DNA from 3 places in the Cupriavidus sp. WKF15 genome. Region 3 is predicted to be linked to each of the others. Evidence: predicted binding sites of a transcription regulator. Region 3 holds the regulator's gene; each other region holds the start of a gene.

Region 1 (5,486 bases), on a different replicon from region 3:
AGATGGTGCGGATCGTCAAGCGTATCCGCGACGATCTGCAGCGACTCCTCGATCTCGTCCCGCTCGCCGGGCCCGCCAAGGCAAAGCCGGATCGCATCGGGCGGGTTGCCATCCGTCGAGAAGGCCGCGCTCGACACGGCGCCGATGCCGCGCGAACGCAGGTGCAAGGCCAGTTCAGACGGGCGCCAGGCATTGCCGGTGCCCAGATGCAGCCAGAGGTGGAAACCCTCCGGATCGGCGGCGTAAGTGCGGCCGGCCAGCACGCGCGTGGCGATGGCCTGGCGTGCGGCATTTTCCTGCCTGACTGCGGCAAGCATCTCATCGGCCGTGCCGTCCTTGATCCAGGCCGTGGCCAGCAAATTGGTGAACGGGCTGGCCATCACGGTGGTGGCGCGCAACGTGCCTGCCAGGCGCTGGCTTTGCCTGGCTGAGGGCGCATGGACGAACGCCGTGCGCAAGCCGGCGCCGAAGCATTTCGACAGGCCGGTCATGTAGTAGGTCAGTTCCGGGGCCAGCGCTGCAAAGGTGTCCGGGGTGCGCCGGGGCAGCATGCCATAGGCATCGTCCTCGATGATCGGCACGTTATAGCGTAGCGCGATATCGGCGAGGATCTCGCGGCGTCCCTGGGACATCGTGCGCGTGCTTGGGTTCTGGATGGTGGGGTTGCAATAAAGCGCTGCGGGCTTGTGCGCCTTGCAGAAGTTCTCGAAGGCGCTGCCGATCATGCCATCCTCGTCGCCTGGCAGTGCCTGCAGCTGGACCCCGAGTTGCGCAGCAATGGCCTTGATCCCGGGATAGGCCAGTGCCTCAACGCATAGCGTCTGTCCGCCGCGCGCCAGTTGCGACAGCAGGGCAACCAGCGCGCTGTGGATGCCCGGGCAGATGAGCAGCGTTTCGCTGGCTGCCGTCGGCACGAGCCGGCGCAGCCAGGCCGTCACGGCCGCACGGTCGGCCGGCGTGCCGCCGAAATCCTGGTAGCGCAGCAGCGTGTACGGATCCGTCCCGGCGAGGAGTGCCGCCGACGATTCACGCAGCCGCGTTGCCAGCGCGGGGGGCTCCGGCGGCATGTTCATCGTCATTTCGGCGCTGGTGCCGGCGCGCAGCGGCAGAGCCGGCGCCCGGCCACGCACATAGGTGCCGCTGCCGGCCTTGGCATCGATCAGCCCGCGCTTGCGCGCCTCGCCGTAGGCGCGCGCGACGGTGGTGTAGTTCAGGTCCAGCGCCTCGGCCAGGTCGCGCAAGCCGGGCAGCCGGTCACGCGCCTGCAGGCGCCCGTCGGCAAGTGCCTCCTCGATCAGGTCGGGAATGGTCAGGTAGGCGGGCTTGGGGCTGTCTGCAATGCGCTTTGCCCAATGACTGGTCAGGCCGGACAAGATTCTCTCCAAACGGGGCTGCGCCGTCGTGGCGCCGCGCAAATGAATGCATGGTGCGTGCCAGTTTGATTGCATCTGAATGGCTGCATGATGGTGCGCAGGCCGTCTGGCCGCACCATCTAAATGCAGTGTGCAGCGGCGCACGACGCGATTCTGGTGCAATCGTCAGGCGCCCTTCGTGTTGCGATTAAGCCATGCGGGCCATGCGATCAATGATGCGATCGATCGCATGGCGACTGCTTGATCGGGCATTGATCGGAGGGGTGAATCCGGTTGATGGCATATCGGTTGCACAAACTGGACCGTCGGCGACAGCGCCGGCCCGGGGTGGCGGATTGCGCCGCACCGGCTTGTCCGAACCGCAACCCACTCACTGGAGTACAGCATGCCCGCAGTCAACAAACCTGCCCATCAGGATGGCGATTTCCTGGTCGATTTCGAAGAGAAGGTGTTCGAGGACGTCAAGGCAGAACCCGGCGAGAAGGCGCTGGTGACCTTTCATACCGTGGCCTTCGAGGGATCGATCGGTTTCGTCAACCTGCTGCAGGCCACGCGGCTGCAGCGCAAGGGCTTTGACACCAGCATCCTGCTGTACGGCCCGGGCGTCACCCTTGGCCTGCAGCGTGGCTTTCCGCGCCTGGGCGATGAAGCCTTTGCCGGCCACCTGAATTTCAACAAGCAACTGCGCAAGTTCATGGACGAGGGCGGCAAGGTCTATGCCTGCCGCTTCGCGCTGCAGGCTCTCTACGGCCATGGCGAAGCATCGCTCATCGAGGGCATTCGCCCGATCAATCCGCTCGACGTGCTGGACCTGAGGCTGATCCACCGCAAGGAGAACGCATTGATCATCGACACCTGGACGGTCTGATCCAGCTCAGGGGTATCGCCATGTCACAGAAACGCATTGTCCGCGCCGCGGCGGTCCAGATCTCGCCGGACCTGGAAAGCGGTGAGGGAACCCTGGCCAAGGTGCTTGAAGCCATCGAGAAGGCCGCGCGCGAGGGGGTGCAGCTGATCGTCTTCCCGGAAACGTTCGTGCCGTACTACCCGTACTTCTCGTTCGTGCGCCCGCCGGTGCAATCCGGAAGCGATCATCTGCGCCTGTACGAGCAGGCCGTGACGATACCCGGCCCCGTGACGCTGGCCGTCGCCGAACAGGCGAGGCAGCATGGCATGGTGGTCGTGCTCGGCGTCAACGAGCGCGACCACGGCAGCCTGTACAACACGCAGCTGATCTTCGACACGGAGGGGCGGCTTGCCGTCAAGCGGCGCAAGCTGACGCCAACCTTCCATGAACGCATGATCTGGGGGCAGGGCGATGCCGCTGGCCTCAAGGTGGTGCAGACCGCCATCGGCCGTGTCGGCGCGCTCGCGTGCTGGGAGCACTACAATCCGCTCGCGCGCTACGCGCTGATGACCCAGCATGAAGAGATCCATTGCAGCCAGTTTCCCGGCTCGCTGGTCGGTCCCATCTTCGCCGACCAGATCGAGGCAACGATTCGCCATCACGCGCTGGAAGCCGGCTGCTTCGTGGTCAATGCGACAGGTTGGCTCACCGATGCGCAGATCGCCTCGGTGACGACCGATCCCGTGCTGCAGAAGGCGCTGCGCGGCGGCTGCAACACAGCGATCGTCTCGCCAGAGGGGCAGCATCTCGCGCCGCCGCTGCGCGAAGGCGAAGGGATGGTGATCGCTGACCTCGACATGGCCCTCATCACCAAGCGCAAGCGCATGATGGACTCGGTGGGCCACTATGCGCGCCCCGAACTGCTCAGCCTCGCCATCAACGACCGGCCGGCGGCCACGGTGTCGGCCATGGGCGAATTTCCTCTTCCCACTTATCGGAGCCCCGATCATGCAAGCCAGCGAGACGATGTCGGCCTCGAGCCGGCAATTGATGACTGAGCTGCAGTCCGTCGGACTGCGGCTGGAAGATCCGCGCGCGGGGGCCCAGAGCCGTCGCGGCGGCGCGGGGCCGTCCGACCACAAGGCGGTGACCATCGATGGCGTGACCATCATGGTGCCCGTGCATACCAGTACCGCGTGGAATTCGCCCTTCGTCGCCTCGGCGCCGGACGGCAGCGGCCGCAGCGCGCTCAAGCGCGGCGCCATTCCGATCGCCGACATCAGCTTCCCGAAAGCGCCGCGCTTCTACGGCCTGCAGACGCTGGACGGCATTCCGTATGCGCAGATCGCGACGCTGCATGGCGCCGATGTGCTGGCGACGACCGTCCTGCAGACCTGCATCCGCTATGAGAGCCGACGCAAGACCTGCAAGTTCTGCGCGATCGGGCAGTCGCTGGCGGCCGGTCGCACCATTGCCAGGAAGACCCCGGAGCAGCTTGCCGAGGTCGCCCGCGCGGCGGTGTTGCTCGATCATGTCAGGCACATGGTGCTCACGACCGGCACGCCGCCGACGCCCGATCGCGGCGCCGGCATCCTCTGCGACAGTGCGTTTGCGATCCGGGCGGCGGTCGACCTGCCGATTCAGGGACAGTGCGAGCCACCGGACGACGACCGCTGGTTTGCGCGCATGCGCGCCGCGGGGATCGACAGTCTCGGCATGCACCTAGAGGCGGTCACGCCTGCCGTGCGCGAACGGATCATGCCCGGCAAGGCATCCGTGCCGCTGTCGCGCTATATGGACGCGTTCGAGGCTGCCGTGGGCGTGTTCGGCCGCGGACAGGTGAGCACCTATATCCTCGCCGGGCTTGGCGACACGGCCGAGTCCATTCTCGCCATCTCGCGCCGGCTGGTGGACATGGGCGTGTACCCCTTCGTGGTGCCGTTCGTGCCGATCTCCGGGACCCCGCTGGAAGACCACCCCGCACCGACGCCGGCGTTCATGCGCGAGATCCTGGCGCCGCTGGGCGCAATGGTCGCGGCGGCCGGGATGCGCTCGGCCGACATCAAGGCTGGCTGCGGCAAGTGCGGGGCGTGTTCGTCGCTGTCCGCATACGAAGGGGTGCCGTCATGAGCCGCGATCTTTGCGTCGAGGTCCCTGCGATCCCGGTGTACCGGATCCGCTGGGCGGATACGCGCCGCGAAAAGGAAGCGGCCTTTGGGCTGCGCCGCGCCGTGTTCTGCGAAGAGCAGCAGCTCTTTGCCGGCGACGACCGTGATGTCATCGATGACGTGGCGCAGTTGCTGGTGGCGCTCAGGGCCGATCCGGACCTGCCGGCTGAGCCAGGCGAGGTTGTCGGCACCGTGCGTATCCACGAGAGCGAGCCCGGTGTCTGGTATGGCTCGCGCCTGGCGGTGGCGGCACCGTACCGCCGGCAGGGGCGCATCGGCGCGACCCTGATCCGCCTGGCCGTGAGCAGCGCCCATGCGCTAGGCTGCCGGCGCTTCCTGGCCCATGTGCAGAGCCAGAACGTGCCGCTGTTCCGCCGGCTGCACTGGACCACGCTGCACGAGGAAGTGCTGTTGGGGCGGTCCCATCACCTGATGGAGGCAGACCTGAATTACTACCCGCCTTGCCACACGCCTTTGTCCGGACTGGTCATCGAGGAAAGGAGGGCACCATGAGCGCTGCGGAACTGGCGAAGGTTTTGCGGGCTGGTCGCGGCTTCGGCCACAAGACCGATATCGCGGGCATGCTGTCGGTGTTCAGGCATGCGCTGCCAGCCGGGCAGGGCGCGGAAGACCGAGGCATCGCACTGGGCGATGACTGTGCCGCGATTCCGGACGGTGACGGACACCTGCTGTTCGCGATCGAAGGCATGGTCGGCGAATTCCTGCGCACCATGCCTTGGTTCGCGGGCTATAGCGCAGTGATGGTGAACGTCAGCGACATCTATGCAATGGGCGGCCGGCCGCTGGCGGTGGTCGATGCGATCTGGAGCGATGGCATCGACGGTGCGGCCGAAGTCATCCGGGGCATGGCTGCCGCATCGGCCGCCTATGGCGTACCAGTCGTCGGCGGGCATAGCAATGCCAGGAGTGATGGCGCGCAACTGGCCGTGGCCATACTGGGCCGGGCGCGCCGGCCGCTGTCGAGCTTCGCGGCGCGTCCCGGCCAGCACCTGCTGATGGCCGTGGATCTGCGGGGTGCCTTTGAGGAACCTTATCCTTACTGGAACGCGTCTACTAGCGCGCCAGCCGAACGGCTGC
Region 2 (5,486 bases), 1.1 Mb from region 3:
TTCGTGGCACGGCGTGGATGCAGGAGCCCTGCCGGTCATGTGACCATCGGGAGGAGGACCATGGCGGTTGCCGCTGCCAGGCTCTGCTGCTGACCGGCGACCCCGCGGCGACGGATCCGGTGTGCGAGCGCTCCGGCGAGCATGGCAGGGTCACGGAGATTGTGTTGCAGGGCAGGCTCGCCACGTTGCAGGCGCACGCCGGCGCGCAGCCGATGGTGTTTCGCAGCGATGGCAATTCGCTGCGGCTAAGCAGCGGCAACGAATGATGTGGCTGGTCCTGGCACGACAGACGTCCACCCCACTGTAGTGCCAGGACCAACGCAAACCTCACCCCACGCTTAACACCCACTCCGCCAGTTTCCTCGCGTCCGCCTCGCCGAGATTCCCATGCGCCGGCATGGGAACCGGCCCCCAGACACCCTTGCCGCCTTCGCGGATCTTCTTGCCGAGCCGCTCGGCCGCCTGGCCGTCTCCCTTGTACTTCGCCGCCACCTCGGCAAACCCCGGGCCTATCACTTTCGTTTGCATGCCATGGCAGGCGAAGCATCCATTCTTGTCAGCCAGGGCCTGCATACCGGCCGCAGTGTCCGCCTGAGCCACGCAAGGCAGCAGCAGTAACGCCGCCGCCAGTGCCATCCATTCCTTCTTCATACCTTGATCCCGCTGTTTCGTATCGCAAATACGCCGGCATCGGGTCAGCGATGCCGGCGTGTCCAGAGCATCGATTGGCGTTCAGCCCTTATGCAGCTTGAACACCCACACCGAGCCGCCCTGCTCAAGGAAGTTCACCCGCTTGGCGACTTCCCCGCCCCACAGCGGCACCGCGCCGCCCCATCCCGACACCACGGCCACGTATTGCTCGCCGTTGTCTTCCCAGGTGACCGGCGGCGCCACCACGCCACTGCCGGTCTGGAACTTCCACAGCTCCTTGCCGGTCCTGGCGTCGGCGGCCTTCAGGTAGCCTTCCGGCGTGCCCCAGAACACGAGCCCGCCGGCGGTGGTCATCGCCCCGCCCCACAGCGGCGCGTTGTTCCTGACCTCCCAGACGATCTTGCCGGTCTTGGGGTTGATCGCGCGCAGCGCGCCGATGTAGTCCTCGTTCAGCGGATGGATGGTGAAACCGGCGCCCAGGTAGGCTGCGCCCTTCTTGTAGCTGACCGGCTCGTTCCAGATGTCCATGGCCCACTCGTTGGCCGGCACATAGAACAGGCCGGTCTGCGGGCTGTAGGCCATCGGCTGCTGGTTCTTGCCACCCAGGAAACCGGGCGCGGCGAGTACGGACTTGCCCTTCTTCGGGTCGTCGCCACTGGCCGGGTCGCCGGGGCGGCCTTCGTCGATGTAGTTGGGCCGGCCGGTCTTCAGGTCAATGCCGGTGGCCCAGGTGATCTTCTTCACGAACGGGAAGGCATTGACCAGCTTGCCGCTGGCCGCGTCGTTGACATAGAAGAAGCCGTTGCGGTCGGCCTTGCCGCCCATGCGCTTGCCGTCCAGGTCGAAGGTCACGAATTCATTGACGCCATCAAAGTCCCAGCCATCGTTCGGAGTGTTCTGGTAGTGCCAGACGATCTTGCCGGTGGCCGGATCGATCGCCACCGTCGACGCCGAGTACAGGTTGTCGCCCTTGCGGATATGGCTGTTCCACGGGCCGGGGTTGCCGGTGCCGAAGTAGACCAGCCCCGTGGACGGATCATAGGTGCCGCCAAGCCAGGTAGCGGCGCCGCCGGTCTTCCAGGTCTCGCCGGGCCAGCTGGCGTTCTCGGTGCCGGTCACGCCGTTCTCGGTCTTGTTGCCGTCCTTGTCGTACTTGTAGCCCATGTGGCCTTCGACCACCGGGCGCGACCACACCAGTTGCCCGGTCTTGGCATCGCGCGCCTCGACCCGGCCGACCACGCCGAACTCGCCGCCCGAAATGCCGGTGAGCACCATGCCTTTGACGATCAGGGGCGCCGCCGTGTACGAATAGCCCGCGGCATAATCCGCCAGCTTCTCCTTCCACACCACCTTGCCGGTCTTCTGGTCGAGCGCGACCAGTTGCGCATCCAGCGTGCCGAAGATAACCAGGTTGTCGTAGAGCGCCGCGCCGCGGTTGACCACGTCGCAGCACGGCATGATGCCTTCGGGCAGCCGGTGCTCGTACTTCCACAGCTTGCTGCCGGTCTTCAGGTCGAGCGCATAGAGGCGAGAGTACGACGCGGTGACAAACATCTTGCCGTCGTGGATCAGTGGCTGCGCTTCCTGCCCGCGCTGCTTTTCGCCGCCGAACGAGAACGACCACGCCGGCACCAGGTTTCCGACGTTCTTGGTATTGATGCGCGTCAGCCCGGAATAGCGCTGGCCTTGCGGTCCCATGCCCCATGACAATACGTCGCCGGGGCTCTTCGCATCGTTCTCGATCATGGCATCGGTCACTGCCGCCTGCGCGGCCAGCGTGGCCACGGCGGTCGCGACTGCCATCACTAGTCGTAACGTCCTCATTGTCATCTCCTCTTTATTCTCGGTTTCCACCGGCGCACCACTGCGCCATACACCAGTGACGCTTTTGGCAATTCCCATGCCAGTCGGATTGCCGCACAAACACGCCGGTTGCAGACGCATGACGCCGTGGCGGCCGTGTCAGCACGCAACATTGCGTTGCATCTGCTCCAGAACTGAACAACCGCCGGTGGCCTGGGCAGTCAGCCAAAGGGGTCACGCCAGCGCATAGCGCCCCGAGGTACGGAACCTGCTCTGTCTCCCTCAGCCAGTTCAGGTCCGGTCGTTGCCCAACGCAGGCAGCCACCCCTAATCCGGAGGAGACGCAAGATGCCAACCAACCCGTTCCCTGCGCCGCCACCGCAGGCCACCCACCACACCCGCGCGCGGCGTGGCAAGCGCTGCCGCCGCGCGGCCACGGCGATTGCCATGGCCGCAGCAGTGCTGGCGCAGCGGCCCGCTGTTGCGCAATGGGACACCGCTGCGCCAAAGCAGGACAGTGCCGTGCTGCCAGAAGTGCTGGTGGTGGCGGCCGCGCCGCTGCCCGGCATCGGCGTGGACGGCAACCTGGTGCCCTACACGGTGCAGACCGTGCGCGGCGATGACCTGAACGGTACGCGCGCCAGCAACCTGGCCGACTACCTGGGACGCAACCTGGCCGGCGTCAACGTCAACGATATCCAGGGCAGCCCCTTCCAGAGCGACATCACCTACCGCGGCTACCGAGCCTCATCGATCGCGGGCGTGCCGCAAGGCCTGTCGGTCTACCTCGATGGCATCCGCATCAACGAGCCGTTCGGCGATGTGATCAGCTGGGACATGATCCCGGAGGCCGCCCTGGAAAGCGTGTCGCTGGTCTCCAGCGCCAACCCGGCCTATGGCCTGAACAGCCTGGGCGGCGCGCTGGCCATGACCACGCGCTCGGGCCTGGACTCGCCCGGCTTCACGGCCGACCTGTCCTATGGCAGCGGCAACCGCAAGCGCGCCGACCTGTCGGGCGGCGTGCGCAGCGAAGGCGGCTGGCACGCCTTCGCCGCCGGCACGCTGTTCCAGGAGCATGGCTGGCGGGACGACTCGTCAGGGCGACTCGGCAACGTCTTTGCCAAGGCGGGCTATGCGGGCGAGACCGACAGTTTCGACGTATCGCTGCTCCATGGCCGCAGCACGCTGACCGGCAATGGACTGGTACCGGCCTACCATGCCAGCGGCAACGGGACTGAGCCCGACATCTACCAGTTGAACCGTCGCGCGGTCTATACCTACCCGGACCAGACGCGCAACCAGGTCACCCAGGTCGCCATCAACGGCCGCCACTGGTTCGACGACAAGACCAGCGCAGCCGCCCTTGCCTACGTGCGCAACAGCCGGCGCGACACTACCAGCGGCGACGTCAACCCCGACTACGAGGCCTATGCCGAAGCCTGTGCGGACGGGTTCAACGCCGATGGCAGCCCGCGTGGCGACGGCTGCGGCGTAACCCGTGCCGAAGGCGCGGCGCTGCACCCGGCCGTGGTCAATACCAGCCATATGCGGCAGCAGACCGTAGGCGTAGCCGTGAGCCTGGCCAGGGAGACCGAACACCACGTGCTGAATGCCGGCATCAGCCTGGACCGAAGCCGGCTGACCTATTCCCAGTACGCCCAGCCGGGCACCTTCACCGACGACCGCGGCGCCGTGGCCGATGCCGGTGCGCCAAATAACCTGGTCTCCGGCGTCAGCGGCAACGCCCGCACGTTCGGCATGTACCTGTCCGACACCTGGACCCTGACGCCCAGCACATTCCTGACGGCGTCGGCACGATGGAATCTCGCCACGGTGAGCAATACCCTGCAAAACAGCGACGGCAGCGAGCAACCGCGCGAGAGCTTTACCTACCGCCGTCTCAATCCCGCGCTGGGCCTGGTGCAGAAGCTGGGCGGCGGGGTCTCGGTGTTTGGCGGCTATGCGCAGAACAGCCGCGTGCCCACGGTGCTCGAACTGGGCTGCGCCGACCCGACTCAGCCGTGCCGCCTGCCCGCCGGGCTGCAGGCGGACCCTTACCTGAAACAGGTCGTCTCGCACGCCTTCGAAACCGGTGTGCGCTGGCGCCCCGGCAAGGACACCGACGTCACCGCGACGCTCTACCGCATCGACAACCACGACGACATCCTGTTCCTGCGCGCGCCCAATACACAGATGGGCTACTTCGCCAACTTCGACCGCACCCGCAACCAGGGCCTCGACCTCACCGCCCGCCAGCGCGTCGGCGATGTCACCTTGCGCTTTGCCTACAGCTACTTGCAGGCCACCTACCAGGCGACCGGGCAGCTCGCGGTCGGCGAGCGCACCATCGACGTCCGCCCCGGCATGCGCATGGCAGGCCTGCCACGCCACACATTCAAGTTCGGTGCGGACTGGCAGGCGCTGGCGGGGCTGACCTTGGGCGCCGACCTGGTCGCCGTGTCCGACAGCCCCGCCAGCGGCAATGAAGACGGACTGCGCGGCGACCCCCAGCCGGGCCAGCCGCCCAAGGCGGCCAACTGGCACGTGCCCGGCTACGCCACGGTCAACCTGCGCGCGGCATACCAGGTCAACAAGCACTTCGAGGTCTATGCCCGCGTGGCCAACTTGTTCGACCGCCGCTACGAAACCTACGGCCAGGTCGCGAACAACGTGTTTCCCGGCGGCGCCCTTGTGCAGCCGCATGTCGCGCCAGGCGACAGCGCGACGGCGTTGTTCGTGGCTCCGGGGGCGCCGCGGAGTGTCTGGCTGGGCCTGGTGTACTGGATGTAGCAGCCGTCTGAGAGGGCCTGAACAGGCGTTTCAATCCTGATTCAAACCTGGCGCGGCGACTCTAGACTGTTTTCCTGATAGGCCCGGGCGTGTTGGTGTACTACGCTCGAAAAAAATGAACACGCCACTGAAACCGGGGGGAATCATGGGTGAGCGGATTTCGCGCGTGCAGCACGCGCCGGCTGGCCCTGCGCTATTTGAGATGCCTGCCGCCGCAACGGCCCGGCAGTCGGGCGCGGAGG
Region 3 (5,486 bases):
CGCGATCCGATAGCAGCTGGGCAATTTCGGAAAGGATTTCGAGGTGCTGCTGCGTGGCCTGTTCCGGCACCAGCAAGAAGATCAGCAGCGAGACCGGCTTGCCGTCCGGCGATTCGAACGGAATCGGCTCCGCCAGCCGCATGAAGGCAGCCAGCGGTTGCTTCAGACCCTTGATGCGTCCATGCGGAATGGCCACGCCCGCGCCCAGGCCGGTTGAACCCAGCGACTCGCGCGCGAACAGGTTGTCGGTCACGGTCGCCCGCGCCACGCCATGATTGTTCTCGAACAGGAGCCCGGCTTGCTCGAAGACACGCTTCTTGCTGGTGACGCTGACGTCGAGTTTGATGTTGCCGGGTGGCAGCAGTTTGGCCAAACGATTCATGGGCGATGCGAGGATTTCAGTTAGCAGGCAGATCGGACTGCTCAGCCCGGAAACGAAGCAGGGCCGGATTGCGGCGAGGCCATGGTTTGCCAGGCGTTCGGCCATTAGTTCGGCCATTATAGAGCAGCGTCTCCCCTGTTCTTGTGCAATGCAGCGCCGGTCCCTGTAGGTCCCGGCCCGTGCTGGTGCCGCCGCACCAGGGTAGGGCGGGCGCACCGGAGTCGCCACCGGCTATGTCTTGGAGAGCATACACCGTGCGGCGCCAGTTGCGAACACTTGTGCCAGCGGCCCGGGCAAGGCTGTGGCCGCGGATGCAAAAAAGCCGCGCTACATGGCGCGGCTTGCTTTTATCAGTCCCTTTTTGAGGGCCAGCCTAACGACTGGCAGGCATGATCATTGCTGCTGTAATTGTGACTCGGCCATCTGGTACTTGACCGCTTCGCGGTCGTGGCCTTGCACGCGGTCCTTGTAGCGAATCACCTGGCGGTCCAGCTTGTCGACGAGTGCGTCGATGGCCGCATACAGGTCTTCGTGGTGGGCTTCGACAAAGATGTCCTTGCCCCGGAGGTGCAGATTGATTTCCGCGTACTGCCGCCTGTCCTTTTCCTTGTGATTGTCGACTGAGAGTAGCACGCTGACGCCAATGACTTGATCGAAATGCCTGACGATACGCTCCAGCTTCGTTTCCACGTACTCACGCAGAGGGGGCGTGATGTCCAGGTGGTGTCCACTGATCTTGAAGTTCATAGCGCTTCTCCTTCTGAAAGAGCTGCACCAGGCAGGCGGTGCAACTCGGCTACAAAGTCTTGCGGAGATTGACAGCAGGGATCTTCAGGGCTTCGCGATACTTGGCGACGGTACGGCGCGCGACGACGAAGCCTTGTTCACCCAGCAATTCGGCAATTCGGCTGTCGGAAAGAGGACTCCTCGGGTCTTCGGCTCCTATAAGTTGCTTGATCAAGGCGCGGATGGCCGTTGATGAAGCCGCGCCACCAGTTTCGGTGGACACGTGGCTGCCGAAAAAGTACTTCAGTTCGAAAGTACCCATTGGCGTTGCCATGTATTTATTAGTCGTCACCCGGGATATGGTTGACTCGTGTAATCCCAGTGTATCGGCAATCTCCCGCAAAACCAAGGGGCGCATCGCGATTTCGCCATGCGTGAAAAAGTTCTTCTGACGTTCGACAATTGCCTGCGAAACTCGCAGGATCGTGTCGAACCTTTGCTGGATATTCTTGATCAGCCAGCGCGCTTCCTGCAGCTTCTGCTGCAGGCCGGCCGCGCCGGACTCTCCCTTGGCTCCGCGCAGGATCTGCGCATACATATCGTTGATGCGCAGGCGCGGCATCACGTCCGGGTTGAGCTGCGCGATCCATCCGCCGCCGCCCTTGCGCACGAACACGTCCGGCACCACGAAGTCGGCTTCGGGGCGGCTGTACGCGTGGCCCGGATATGGCGCGAGCGAGCGGATCAATTCGTGGGCGGCCTTGAGCGCCGCTTCGTCCACCTGCAGTGCTTTTTTCAACCGCGTGTAGTCGCGCACGGCAAGCAGTTCCAGGTGATGGTTGACGATCGACAATGCCAGCTCGCGCTGCGGGTGCTGCAGCCGGCGCAGCTGCAGGGTCAGGCATTCGGCGGCATTGCGCGCGCCTACGCCGGGCGGGTCGAAGCTTTGCAGCAGCGCGAGTATGGCCTGCACTTCCTCGACCTCGAATTCGAGTTCCTCGGGCAGCTCGGCGCAGATCTCCTCTAGCGACGCGCTCAGGTAGCCGTCGTCGTCGAGCGATTCGATCAGGAAGATCGCGAGCCCCTTGTCACGTGTAGAGATCTTCAGCGGCGCGAGCTGTTCCATCAGGTGTTCGCGCAGGGTGGGCTCGGCATCGCGCAACTGCATGGGCGTCTTCTCGTCGTCATCGCCCTGCGGGCGCCGCGCGAAATCGTCCAGGCTCCAGTCGCTGCCGTAATCGTCGCCACCGCTGTCACTGTAGCCTTCTTCATCTGCGCCCGCGCCGTTGGCGTTTGCTTCGCCATTGCCCTGCGGTTCCGCTGGTGCGGGTGCCGGTGCGCTCTGCAGATTGACCGAGCCGTCCGCAGCCACGCGCAGCGGGCTTTCGATCCAGTCGTTCTCGCGCTCGAGCAGCGGGTTTTCGGTCAGGGCCTGCTCGACTTCCTGCTGCAGTTCCAGCGTGGAAAGCTGCAGCAGCCGGATCGACTGCTGCAATTGCGGCGTGAGGGCAAGATGCTGGGAGAGGCGGAGCTGTAGCGACGGTTTCATGCGACCTATTCTATGCGCATCTTCCCGTTGTTGGAACGGAAATTGCTATCGCTGATGCTGCCTGATCGTCTCTGCCAAGGGGACAGTTTCTGCCCCGGCTTCACATGCGGAAGTTCTCGCCCAGATAGACGCGACGCACCGACTCGTTGGCGATGATGTCTTCGGGCTGGCCCGCTGCGAGTACGGTGCCTTCGCTGATGATATACGCGTGGTCGCAGATGCCGAGCGTTTCGCGCACATTGTGGTCGGTGATCAGCACGCCGATGTTGCGTGCCTTGAGGAAGCTGACGATGCGCTGGATCTCGCCGACCGCGATCGGGTCCACGCCGGCAAATGGCTCGTCGAGCAGGATGAAGCGCGGCGACGATGCCAGCGCGCGCGCGATTTCCACACGGCGGCGCTCACCGCCCGACAGCGACAGCGCGGGATTGTTGCGCAGGTGGGCGATCTGCAGGTCGTCGAGCAGCGTATCGAGGCGGCGGTCGATCTCGGCCTTGGGCAGCGCCTTGCCGTTTTCGAGCTGGAGCTCCAGCACCGCGCGGATGTTCTCTTCCACATTGAGCTTGCGGAACACCGAAGCTTCCTGCGGCAGGTAGGACAGGCCCATGCGCGCACGCTCGTGGATGGCCAGGCCGCTGATGTGCTTGCCGTCGAGCACGATATCGCCCTCGTCCAGCGCCACCAGGCCCACGATCATGTAGAACGACGTGGTCTTGCCCGCGCCGTTCGGACCGAGCAGGCCCACGACCTCGCCGCTTTTCACGTCGAGCGACACGTCCTTCACCACCGTGCGCGACCCGTAGCGCTTCTTCAGGTGGCGCACGACCATCGTGCTGCTGTCGGCACGGCCGTCGTTGGCGGCGGAAGCGGACGTGGGGGCGAGCATTGCGGTATCGATCATGGTGGCGGTGGTGCGCTCGGGCGCGTAATTCAGGGCTTGCTGGACGGCGCGGGCGCCGGCTTCAGGTCGAGTGGCGGGGCGGCGGCCGCACCGCTAGCTTGCTGGCGCGGCGAGAGCACTGCGCGCACGCGTCCCGACGGGTTGCCGGCCGAGGTGTTGTCACCGCCGCCGGCAGCTGTGTAGAACTCGTTGCGGCTGTCGTAGGTCAGCACCGCGCCACGGATCTCGTCGACCAGCTTGGCGCCCTGCAGGCGGGCCATGCGGGCGTGGCCGATCAGCTTGGACATTTCCTGCTTGCCGTCGTACTCGATGCGATCGCCCCAGCCGTCCATGTACTCGTCCACGCCTTCACGCTTCTGCCGGATATAGGCCTGCTTGCCGGCCTTGGCCGTGGCCACCGCGAACTGGTAGCCCTCGGGATCGGTGCGGATCTCGGCCGCGTCCGACTTCAGCACCATGGTGCCCTTGGTCAGGATCACGTTGCCCGTCAGCGTGTAGATCTGCTTGACGTCGTCGTAGCTGGCGTTGTCGGCTTCCAGGACCAGCGGCTTGTCCCGGTCCGCGCGTTCGGCATGGGCGCCCAGCGGCGCCAGCACGGCAAGCGTGGTCGCCACGGCCAGCAGCAACGGGGAGGCGCGCCGGCGGGACAAGGTCGTCAGGGAAGCAATCATGTTGGCAAGAGTCGCAGGAAGGCGGAGGTTCAGGCGCGGTGCTCAGGTCCGCGGTGCCGCCCCGTGGTGCGCGGGCGGCTGTTGTTGTCAGGATCCCGGGGTCCGGGTGGGCGCACCGGTAATGATGGTGCCGCGTACGTTGCCCAGCAATTGTACTTCGCGGGTAACGTTGTTGAAGATCAGCCCGTTGGCGGTCATGAGCGACGGGCCGCGCGTGAGCTTCACGGCCTTGTCGGTCTTGACAATGTCGTCATTGACCAGGACCCGGAAGTACTCCGAGGCGGCCGTCATCAGCGGGTCCTTGGCTGCGTCGGCGCCTTGTTGCCGCTCGACGAAGCCGTTGCCGTACAGGTCGATGACCGAGCCTTCGGCATTCATGTTGCCGCGATCGGCGCGCACGCTCACCGGCGGGCGGTCAGGCTGGTAGGCGCGCATGGCGGGACGGGTCACTTCGTAGGACTGATCGTCGCCGAAGTGGACCATCTTGTCGCCGGTGAAGCGCATCTTGGTACTGCCGTCCTGCGCGAGCTCGGTGGCCGAGAAGCGTTCCATGTAGTAGTCGGGCTCGTGCTTGCGTACGGTCGGCGCCTTGGTGCCTTCCTGCTGCGTATTGATCTGCACCAGCCAGAACGTGCTGCCGGCCACCACTGCCATCAGCAGCAGCGGCAGCAGCCGCAACACGATCCCGGTGAGGGAAGACAGGAGAGCCTGCATGGTGTCGTTGCGTGCGCGCCGGGGTTCAGATGACCTTGGCCCGGGTCAGGTCGTGGATGTGCAGCGCGCCCACCAGGCGCCCGTCATGGTCGACCACCAGCAACTGGTTGATGCGGTTGGCTTCCATGACCTGCACGGCTTCGACGGCGAGCTGGTCTTCATGGATCACGTGCGGGTTGCGGTGCATCACCTCGCCGATCGGCACGGTCTTCCAGTCGCGCGGGGTTTCCAGCAGGCGGCGCAGGTCGCCGTCGGTGAACACGCCGATGGCAACGCCGTCCGGGTCGACCACCGCGGTCATGGCCATGCCCTTGCGCGTGATCTCCATCAGTGCCTGGGCCAGCGGCGTGTTCTCGCGGACTTCAGGCACGGCATTGCCGGTTCGCATGACATCGCGCACGTGGGTCAGCAGCTTGCGGCCGAGCGCGCCGCCGGGGTGCGAGCGGGCGAAGTCTTCCTCGCCGAAGCCGCGCGCATCGAGTACCGCCACCGCCAGCGCGTCGCCAAGCGCCAGCGCCGCGGTCGTGCTCGCCGTCGGCGCCA

What was found. Region 3 encodes sigma-54, which starts transcription at its own class of promoters, with help from an activator protein. Its sites were predicted from a motif close to TGGCANGNAANCTGCTTT; they were not measured.
Region 1: the regulator sigma-54 is predicted to act here: its motif matches at 1,599-1,616, upstream of CupriaWKF_RS26400 (MSMEG_0572/Sll0783 family nitrogen starvation response protein).
Region 2: the regulator sigma-54 is predicted to act here: its motif matches at 2,540-2,557, upstream of CupriaWKF_RS07335 (PQQ-dependent methanol/ethanol family dehydrogenase).

What each region holds. Positions count from the first base shown of each region.
Region 1 covers NZ_CP119573.1:1,988,767-1,994,252, forward strand. The annotation lists gene CupriaWKF_RS26395 (PLP-dependent aminotransferase family protein) at 1-1,373, opposite strand, end outside; gene CupriaWKF_RS26400 (MSMEG_0572/Sll0783 family nitrogen starvation response protein) at 1,759-2,241, shown strand; gene CupriaWKF_RS26405 (Nit6803 family nitrilase) at 2,262-3,278, shown strand; gene CupriaWKF_RS26410 (MSMEG_0568 family radical SAM protein) at 3,229-4,350, shown strand; gene CupriaWKF_RS26415 (MSMEG_0567/Sll0786 family nitrogen starvation N-acetyltransferase) at 4,347-4,901, shown strand; gene CupriaWKF_RS26420 (sll0787 family AIR synthase-like protein) at 4,898-5,486, shown strand, end outside.
Region 2 covers NZ_CP119572.1:1,553,588-1,559,073, reverse strand. The annotation lists gene pqqE (pyrroloquinoline quinone biosynthesis protein PqqE) at 1-266, shown strand, start outside; gene CupriaWKF_RS07340 (c-type cytochrome) at 328-651, opposite strand; gene CupriaWKF_RS07335 (PQQ-dependent methanol/ethanol family dehydrogenase) at 733-2,475, opposite strand; gene CupriaWKF_RS07330 (TonB-dependent receptor) at 2,803-5,244, shown strand; gene CupriaWKF_RS07325 (cysteine peptidase family C39 domain-containing protein) at 5,360-5,486, shown strand, end outside.
Region 3 covers NZ_CP119572.1:406,096-411,581, forward strand. The annotation lists gene CupriaWKF_RS01960 (PTS sugar transporter subunit IIA) at 1-382, opposite strand, end outside; gene raiA (ribosome-associated translation inhibitor RaiA) at 776-1,129, opposite strand; gene CupriaWKF_RS01970 (RNA polymerase factor sigma-54) at 1,179-2,657, opposite strand; gene lptB (LPS export ABC transporter ATP-binding protein) at 2,758-3,543, opposite strand; gene lptA (lipopolysaccharide transport periplasmic protein LptA) at 3,588-4,229, opposite strand; gene lptC (LPS export ABC transporter periplasmic protein LptC) at 4,317-4,943, opposite strand; gene CupriaWKF_RS01990 (KpsF/GutQ family sugar-phosphate isomerase) at 4,969-5,486, opposite strand, start outside.